3 regions of the Aurantivibrio plasticivorans genome follow, and region 1 is predicted to be linked to each of the others. Evidence: predicted binding sites of a transcription regulator. Region 1 holds the regulator's gene; each other region holds the start of a gene.

Region 1 (3,240 bases):
CCCTAATTGTGTTTAATAATTGACCATTTTTGAGGTGTTGGAGCGATCCGCATTTCAGCAGTTTTTTCGACCGTTCATTCTCAAATGGCGCACAATCCGACGTTGGCTGTCACTCTTTTTTGCCTGTGTAGTCACGGAATAACGGTGTTTGACTGTGCTTAAGATGAAGCATCAGGGGAGAGGGGTGCCAGAAGAGGGCAACGAACGACTAAGCGAGTGCTTTCTCAATAACCGCTTTTTGCGCATCACTGAGAGTCAGTTTAAGCGCGGCATCTTGGCCTTTCTGGCTCATTTTGGCCCAGGTTTTTTGCACTATCGTAATGAGCTTCTCTGGGGCTTGGGTATTCGCAAAACCGGTCAGATAGAACTGGATGAACACCAAGCAAATAACGTCCTCAAGCGTTTGAGCATCACGGTTGTTACGTAATTGGGCTTTGGTAAGTAGTACCTTGGTGGCATCAATAGTCGCCTCATCGTAGCCGTTATCGCCCATCAACTCGGCCACTTGTTCTGCATGAAATTTACCTAACTCTCGCCGCCATTGAAGGTATCCAGCCCGTGTTTTGGGGTATTGATCACGGGGGATGGCCCAGCGCTTGATGTGTTGTCCGCGTGCGGCAATCTGTAGCGCTTCACTTGCGTCTGGTGCGTAAGTCGCCAAGCACTCGCTCATACGCCTGCCATAGATCAATTCTTTCGGCTGCGGTTGCCCATCAACGACTTCGGTGTTTGCGTCTTCACTGTTAACGTGATCAATAGCGGCAAGTGTTTGCTGGAGGCGAGATTCAGTCATCGGTGCTACATTAGATTTTGGTAAAAAGTAAGGTAATGGCGGGAGTAGCTAATGCTACGCCTCATCTACGACATTGACATTCGCCATCTTTTTTAGCGCATTAATGTCGAGAATACTTATCTCTTTTTTATCTGCAGAGATGAGCCCTTGTTTTTGAAAGCGGCTCAAGGCTCGGCTAACAGTTTCGACGGTTAGCCCAAGGTAGTTGCCTATATCGGCGCGGGACATGGGCAGGCGAAATTCGGTCGCAGACAAATGACGGCGTCCATTACGTGCAGAAATACTCAGCAGTAAAGTGGCTATACGTTGATCAGCACTGTTTTTACTGAGTAACGTAATGAGTTGCTGATCGGTGCTAATTTCCCGACCGAGCAGACGGAAAAGATACCGCTGCAAGCTGGGCAACTGGGCGCTAAGCTCTTCTAATCTGGAGAAGGGAATTTCACAGACGGCGGATGTTTCTAATGATATGGCCGCATTGGTATGGCTGCCTGTAGCGATACCATCCATGCCTAGGATTTCTCCCGGTAGGTAAAAGCCTGTGACTTGCTCTTGTCCTTCGCCTGTAATCGATATTGTTTTCACCGTCCCGCTGCGCACAGCATAGACGGACTTGAACTCGTCTTGTGGGTGGAATAAGTACTCGCCTTTCTGCAATGGGCGGCCGCGCTGGATGATTTTGTCGACTTTTGCGACATCATCGACGTGCAGGCTAATAGGGAGGCAGATGGTATTAAGGCGGCAGTCACCGCAAGAGATATTTGGGTTGACGTGACAACGAGGATACACGTTACAGGAGGTTTCGGTCATAGGATTTATCCACACTCTCGCCTAGTCGTTAATCAAGCCCATAAGAGGCCTTTAGCACCTCATTTAGCGGGGCTCAAGGGTAGGGTAAGAGTGGCAAAGTGTCAAAAATATCTTATTTAAAATCAATCAAATGCGTGGTGCATAGTTTAGTAAAATACTGGGTTAAAGGAAGGCATTCATCGGAGAGTTTCCTGAGTTTGGCTGTCATAAGAGCGACGAGTCACAAAGATGAGTGTCTATTTGAAGAATCATGCGACTCTTGGGGCTACAATAGGAAGTAAGCCTGAATATATGAGGATTTAACAGCGTCTATGACCGAGCCCGAGGACTATCAACGTCTGCGTCAGACGGTAACCAATTTGCTGCTCAGGATTGAGGAGAATCAGCAGATTCAATCACGCTTCCATGATTTTGAATTCCAGTTGTTATCCTGCAAACGACTTCAAGAGCTATTAGAGAAGTTGCTATTAGGTGCGACGTCTCATTTTGATCTGGCGGCAGTCAGTCTCATTCTCTACGACCCTGATTATGCCATCTCTGGTTTGTTAGATGACGTTGAGCTTGATGGGGCGAAACACCTCGTACAAGTCCGTCACAATGCCGAGTTTTTTTTCGGACTTTATCAGCAGCAGCCACGGGTTATTTTAGGTCCGCTCGACGTGTTAGCCGCCTCTCGACTGTTTCCTGGTGCGCCTACTGTCGGCAGTGCTGCATTAATGCCATTAATGCGGCAAGACAGGCAAATTGGTAGCCTGCATTTCGCTAGTCACTCCGCGAATCGCTACAGTCCAGATAAGGGGGTTAGCTTTATGTGGCATCTAGCCTCCATGGTGGCTATCTGTATCGAAAACTGTGTCGCGTTAGAGCAGCTCCAGCGTCAAGGCCAGGAAGATACCTTAACGCAAGTGCGGAATCGTCGAAGTTTTGAAGAAGAGTTCACTAAGGAGTTGGAGCGTTCCGCGAGGCATGGCGAGCGCCTATCCTGTATGTTTGTTGATATGGACCACTTCAAAAGTATTAATGACTCCTATGGGCACCAGGTTGGTGACCAATGTCTTCGCCAGGTTGCTAAATTGATTAGCGCAGAGATGCGCAAAACGGACTCGCTGGCGCGCTACGGTGGAGAAGAGTTCGTCGCTCTGTTACCCCATTGCCATCTAGAAGAAGCCGCAACCATTGCCGAGAGGGTGAGACTCGCAGTGGCTAACAACCCATTTTATGAAGCTCCGGATAGGACAATTCCGTTAACCGTCTCTATCGGTTTGAGTACTTGGCAACCGCAAGATGATAACCACGAGAGTTTGCACCAAGTGCGCGAAGGGTTGTTGAAAAACGCTGATTTAGCCATGTACGAAGCGAAAGAAAAAGGGCGCAATCGAGTGGTCACTAATCAGTTTTGGTTGGCGGCAAGGGCAACTTCACCAGATAGCGATACTGCCAACGTTTGCCAGTGACCCAAAATGCATCGTGATACGCATCGTATGCGATCCCATTTAACACATTTTGGCTGCTCCGATTACCACTACGATTGTAAAAACCTTCTTCCTTAAGCAGCGCTTCGCCATTTAATTCCGCGATGACCTTTCCGGTATCGCTGTCAATTCCATAAATAATATGACTGCGCCATTGATTCGCCC
Region 2 (3,240 bases), 970 kb from region 1:
ATAACGCTGCGTACACTGTGTAACATCACCAGGCTATTTACACTGGAGAATCCGAGTAAACCGATGACCTCAGGTAAAGTTTTAGGTGTGACGGCACGGCGGTAGATTGGACTAGAGGCGGCCTTTAGTAGCAGTGTACTTAGGGCAGCATCCTTGGAAATGAGCTCCGCCAACTGCTCAATTGTCGTATTCTCGGAACTGATAGCGCGGCGAATTTTGAGGGTTACGCTGGGCAGGCTGGGTAACTTCTCACTATCTTTCAGAACCTGCCCAATGACTTGTCGATAAACTTGATATTGTTGATTCAGCGATTGCACCGCGATACCCAATGACTCTGTTACTTACAGAGTAGACCATCTAGCATTCACTGCGGAGCAGAGCACCGAACCCAGCTGAATCAGACAATCAGGCACTGGCTACACTGTTTGGCACCACGTTAGTCTGTTGAGACACAGATACGCGATTCCGGCCTTCGCCTTTGGCCTGGTAAAGGGCAATATCACATCGCTTGAGCCACGAGTCAGGCGAATCACCCGAACACACACTGCTGATGCCACAGCTAATACTGACGGGACCGCCAGCGAGAAGCACCGATTCAAAAATCGCCGACCGCAAGTCCTCCGCAACCAACTGTGCTTCAGTTTCGGGAGTATTCGGTAGAATGACAACAAATTCCTCACCGCCAGCACGACACACATAATCCAATGAGCGCACTCGATTGATGAGAATATTCACTAGGTCCTTAAGCACCTTGTCGCCCACACTGTGGCCGTAGTTGTCATTGACCTGTTTAAAGTGATCGACATCCAACACTATCAATGTGGACACAGTGCCACGTCGACGCTGCCACTCAATCATTTCTGTCAACTTGGTATCCATAAAGCGACGATTAAAAGCGCCCGTTAAGTGATCGGTAATCGTCAATCTTTCCAGCTCACCCACATGTTTTTCCCAGTGAACAACAGCGATGTTAAAAAAAACGGCAATCATCATAATGGTGAGGCCAAACCTGATCACCATAAATGGCTCAAATAAGACCGCCGCTGTCCCCACCGATATAATAAATAGTAATACAACGAGATATAGCGCCGTGGAACGGCTGTGAACCCAGTACACTGAAAGCAAAATGGGGTAAGCCCAGAACATGCCCGACACACCCAGCAGGTAGATAACGCTACTATTGGATACAACAAACAAAGTAGAAATAACGACCGGTGAGATGGGCATACGCCCGGTATATTTATGAGCCAAATAATTTGTTACGCATAGCAGCGCAGCGAACCCTGGAACTGCAGATACCTGCCAATTCCCCTGCACTAACCACCAAGCCACAAACGGCAACACAACCACTCCAACCACGGTGTAAAACTGGAGGGCCATCGTTGTACGATTTGCCAGTTGAAAGGTTTGCATAACTCACCATTTAACTCCGCTTTCACGAAGCTACTACAAATACCTAAATAAACAGGATTGTGACGCGGTCGTCACCAAGAGGAATGATGCGACATAATACCGCAGTTGGGGTTTAGTACTTATATCGATTCAGTATAGTTTTCCAAGGAATTATGCATAGGCTGAAAAACAAACACTCCCTGGCATCGCAACCTCAATTTGATGTCAGACAAATAAATCCTAATTTTTTACCTATCAGATGAATATGACACTTCTATTATCAGGACAAGTCTGCTATCGTTAATGATAACAATTCGCATCTCTTTTCACCTTTCTATCTTCGGTAGATGTTCATGGCGCTTTCTGATTTCTCTGTACAGGCCCACTCCCTCCACCAGGCCCGCCCCGGCAGTCGCTGGCGCGTCACTGATATCGCGAGTGCACCAGAGATCTCAAGTCGACTGTTTGCGCTAGGGTTGTTTCCTGGAGCAACGCTCGATGTCCTTCGTTATGCGCCCATGGGCGACCCCATGCAAATTAAAGTGGGTCAAACCCTACTGAGCATCCGCAAAGACGACGCGCAAAGCATTGCCGTCGAAGAATTGGTCACTCATCACGAGACGCTGGTCACCGGGGTAGCTTAATGTCCAGCAGCATTGCGCTGATCGGCAACCCCAATTGCGGGAAGACGACACTCTTCAATGTTCTCACAAGTGCCCATCAAAAAGTCGGGAACTGGCCAGGTGTTACCGTTGAGAAAAAAACCGGCACCCTAACCATTGACGGCCAATCCGTTGAAATCGTCGATCTCCCAGGCATTTATAACCTCGAACAGACGCATGTCGGTATTGACGAACGAATCGCCCAAGATGCTCTCGACCAGGGTGATTATTCCTTAATCATCAACATCCTCGACGCTAGCAACCTCGAAAGAAATCTCATTCTGACGCAGCAACTGTTGGAGAAGCAGCTACCCGTTATTGTCGCTTTGAATATGCTCGATGTGGCTGAGCAGCAAGGCTTACACATCAATGCTGACGAACTAGCTGGGCGCTTACAGGTTCCTGTGATCCCCATCGTGGCTTCGCGTAAGCAAGGTGTTAATGGGTTGCTTGAGAGTATTTCTGAACACCTTGGTGTGGATCTCCTCTCACCGCCAGAAACCCCAGACCCTGTCACACCCGGTGACTTACCCGCGCGTTATATGAAAGTGCAGCGCATGCTGGATGGCGTTGTTACCGTTGAATCACACCGCCAGCCTTTTACCGAAAAAATTGATACCTGGGTACTCAATCGCTATTTAGGGATCCCCGTTTTCCTATTAATGATGTACCTAATGTTTACCTTCGCAGTGAACGTTGGCGCAGTGTTTATCGACTTTTTCGATATTGTATTTGCCAGTCTATTTATCGATGGCACACGCTACTTGCTTGATTTAATACACTCGCCTGCCTGGCTAACCACATTGCTTGCAGATGGTCTTGGCGGTGGCGTCACTCTAGTCGCAACGTTTATTCCCGTTATCGGATTTTTGTACCTTTGCCTATCCGCCCTAGAAGATTCAGGCTACATGTCTCGCGCGGCATTCGTTGTCGATCGCCTAATGGCCCGGATTGGGCTACCCGGGAACGCTTTTGTACCTTTGATTGTTGGCTTTGGTTGCAACGTTCCCGCCGTGATGGCTTCGCGTAGTTTAAGCCGCGATAGCGACCGGTTAATGACTATCGCGATGGCTCCATTTATGTCCTGCGGTGCACGATTAACCGTGTACACGTTATTTGCGGCGGCGTTCTTCCCTACTAACGGACAAAATATTGTTTTCCTTTTGTACCTGTTGGGGATTGCACT
Region 3 (3,240 bases), 210 kb from region 1:
TACGAGTCGATTTTGTGGAAGGCAAGCTGGGGTTTCGGAGACGGCAACAAGAAGCTAAGCCCGACATTATTAAAGCGCTCGGGATTCAAGGTGGTATAAAACCGCTGGTGTGGGATCAAACCGCAGGGCTTGGCCAGGATGCTTTTGTTATTGCTCAGTATGCGGGTAAGGTGCGAATGTTTGAGAGGCACGGTGTTGTCAAAGCATTGTTAAACGATGGTTTGAAGAGGGCGAGTGACGTTGGTGAAAAAGATGATTCACTTAAATGCCTCGTGGAGAAAATGATTCTTTCTGAGCATTCGTGTAGTGATGTTGAAGAAATTCCTGATGTTATTTATTTAGACCCTATGTTCCCTGCGCGTAAAAAAAGTGCAAAAGTTAAAAAGGGCATGCAAATTTTTCATCACTTAGTGGGTAATGATGTCGATGCTGATATGCTTTTATTACCTGCAATCGATAATGCTCGTTATCGAGTTGTGGTGAAGCGACCCTTGACGGCGCCTGTGCTCGCTGGGAAAGCGCCAAGCTTTTCGATAAAGGGGAAAACCATTCGCTTTGATGTCTATGTCAAAGCAAAGATGCCGACTCATTTAGATCGTACAAAATAGCTCAGGCGAGACCAGATAAATTGCAACTCCGCCGCTATCGCTAGAAAAAAACCGAAAGTCATTATTAGTACACATATTGCCACACAAACTTCTTGATAAAGCGATGGCTCTAATTGAGTTTTGATTAGGTAGAGAATAGCCATGCTCGTAAAGAACGTTGAAAGCCCTAGCCTGAAATTGCGGAAGATTCTATTTTCTCGCGACCGTTGTGCCTGAATGCTCGGTCGCGAAGACAGTGGGCCTGAAGATGCCATGCGTTCAAAAGATCTCGTTGGGTGACTGCTCTATAGTTTAGCTGTCTATAGCGTGCTTTGTTAGTTGCTATCGTGCTTAAAAATTTATATTTATATTCTCAATAGTGGTAAGAGCGGCGCGAATAACAAAACTGTGAACTCGGTTGAAGCAAATCAAGAGATTTGTAATTAACTTGTGATAGCGTTTATTTTTGATGGCGAGACCATTGGTTAGTCTAGGAAAGCTAATGGCGACAGCTCGACGTGCCTTCACAACCCTTTGCGAGGTGATTTATGCATCCAGCCCTTTCGCAACTTTATGCTGACCACTTTAACTTCATTCGGTTGCTGCAATGTCTCGACGCTGAGGTAACTCGTTACGAGGAGGCTCACTCCGAGCACGCGCGCTTGCCGTTGATTCTTGATATTATCGAGTGCTTTCGTGTTTATCCTGAGGGGTATCATCACCCTCTTGAGGATCTCGCGATTGAATCTCTTCTCAAAAAAAACCTTCCTCAGTCAGAGAAGCTCTGGCGAATGAGAGCTGAGCATCACCAGCTCGAAAAATTGTCTCAGCGAGCTGAAAATGTATTCAATGCCGTTGCGAATGATACCGTTGTTAGTATTGATGATCTGGTGACTGCTGGGCGAGAGTATACTGAGCGACAGATTGAGCATATCCACTTTGAAAACATGGAGGTCTATCCATTATTCGAAAGGTTCGTTATGGACAAGGACTGGGACAATATGACTTCAAGAATAGAGGGTGCTAGCGATCCAGTGTTTTCCGCTGCAGTGAAAGGCGAGTTTGCATCGTTGTATCGTTCAATCATCCAAACGGGGCAAGCCGAGGGGAGAAGTGTCCATGCTAGAGGATTTTCGCGGTTGGAGCGAGTGTCTCAATAAAGGCCGCTGTGCGACCGGTTTTGCCTGCTGTTGAATTGTGCAGATAGATATAAGAACTATTAACTTAGGGCTTGGCAGGTTGCCATTTCGCAGCTGCGCTTTCGTCACTAGCTTTTTTTTCGACCCAGTAGGTTTGGGTTGGTGTAATTTCTTTTTTCCAAAACGGGGCGTCGTTTTTTAAAAAGTCCATTATGAACTCGCACGCCGAAAACGCTGCATGGCGGTGAGCGCTACTGACACCGACGAATACTATCTGTTCATTTGCTTCAATGCGGCCCACTCGATGAATAACTTTGACGCAATCAATTGGCCAACGTTGGTTGGCCGTATCAATGATTTGTTGCAGCGTTTTTTCGGTCATACCAGGGTAGTGCTCAAGCTCTAACGCGACGATGTCTTGGTCCTGATATATCTCACGGACTAAGCCGCTAAAAGTGACAATAGCTCCCGGTGAATTCGATTGTTCTCGGAGCCAGCGGTATTCGCTACTCACATCGAAGTCTGCGTGTTGAATACTAATCATGTTAGCCGCCAGTGACGGGGGGGAAGAATGCGACTTCGTCCCCATCTGAAAGAATTTGTGCACGTGTGCTGACGGCGTGATTGACCGCTATAAGGAGCTGCTCTTGTCCTAAAATATCAGCCCAGTTATCACCTTTAAGAGTTAGCTCATTGATTACATCATCTACAGTCGGCGAATGATCGCTGAGGTCTATCGTGATTTCGTCACAATCTAGCGTCTCGCGGAAATGCGCAAAAAACAAAATCTTTACCTGCATTGTTTACTCGCCTCGAACTGACAATAGTATGTGTTAAGCGTTTGTATCTTCTGGTTTGCTCTGCCAGTGACCTGACTTGCCACCTTTTTTCTCGACCAGGAGGATATTGGATATGACGATACCTCGGTCGACCGCTTTGCACATGTCGTATATGGTTAAAGCGGCGACAGACGCTGCGGTTAGCGCTTCCATTTCGACACCGGTTTTTCCTGCGAGTTTGCAGGTGGCTTTAATTTCAATGCAATTGTCGATTGAGTTGGGTGTAAGCTCGACTTTTATTGAGGTCAAAAGCAATGGGTGGCAAAGTGGAATTAAGTCGTGAGTTTTTTTTGCCGCTTGGATGCCGGCAATCCGAGCAACAGCCAGAACGTCGCCTTTCTTGTGACCACCATCAGTAATCATCGTCAGTGTTTCCGATTTCATACTGACGATCGCCTGTGCGGTCGCGCTTCGCTCGGTTACGTCTTTTTGTCCGACGTCCACCATATGGGCGTGGCCTTGACTATCTAAGTGGGTAAGTTTCGACATGCTGGTTATACGCTTGTATTGGTCAAGATGTTTTGCAGGCATTCATAATACACCGACGATAGTGTGTCGAGATCCGTTGCGCTTACGCATTCATTCACCTTGTGAATGGTGTCATTGAGAGGGCCCAACTCAATAACTTGTGCGCCAGTTGGTGCAATGAATCGTCCATCTGATGTGCCGCCGCTG

Evidence for each region. Region 1 encodes FNR, which switches genes on or off when oxygen is low (the NO sensors DNR and NnrR bind a similar motif). Its sites were predicted from a motif close to TTGATNNNNATCAA; they were not measured.
Region 2: the regulator FNR is predicted to act here: its motif matches at 1,612-1,625, upstream of ACZ5NB_RS02625 (FeoA family protein).
Region 3: the regulator FNR is predicted to act here: its motif matches at 1,006-1,019, upstream of ACZ5NB_RS06000 (hemerythrin domain-containing protein).

Annotation. Positions count from the first base shown of each region.
Region 1 is NZ_AP036020.1:1,556,330-1,559,569, forward strand. Features, by position in the region: gene ACZ5NB_RS06935 (DUF4202 domain-containing protein) at 209-793, opposite strand; gene fnr (fumarate/nitrate reduction transcriptional regulator Fnr) at 848-1,603, opposite strand; gene ACZ5NB_RS06945 (DUF484 family protein) at 1,915-3,057, shown strand; gene ACZ5NB_RS06950 (glutaminyl-peptide cyclotransferase) at 2,990-3,240, opposite strand, start outside.
Region 2 is NZ_AP036020.1:582,496-585,735, reverse strand. Features, by position in the region: gene ACZ5NB_RS02635 (HDOD domain-containing protein) at 1-317, opposite strand, end outside; gene ACZ5NB_RS02630 (GGDEF domain-containing protein) at 406-1,413, opposite strand; gene ACZ5NB_RS02625 (FeoA family protein) at 1,746-2,036, shown strand; gene feoB (ferrous iron transport protein B) at 2,036-3,240, shown strand, end outside.
Region 3 is NZ_AP036020.1:1,344,537-1,347,776, forward strand. Features, by position in the region: gene ACZ5NB_RS05995 (class I SAM-dependent methyltransferase) at 1-608, shown strand, start outside; gene ACZ5NB_RS06000 (hemerythrin domain-containing protein) at 1,136-1,747, shown strand; gene moaE (molybdopterin synthase catalytic subunit MoaE) at 1,812-2,270, opposite strand; gene moaD (molybdopterin converting factor subunit 1) at 2,272-2,526, opposite strand; gene moaC (cyclic pyranopterin monophosphate synthase MoaC) at 2,560-3,054, opposite strand; gene dapE (succinyl-diaminopimelate desuccinylase) at 3,060-3,240, opposite strand, start outside.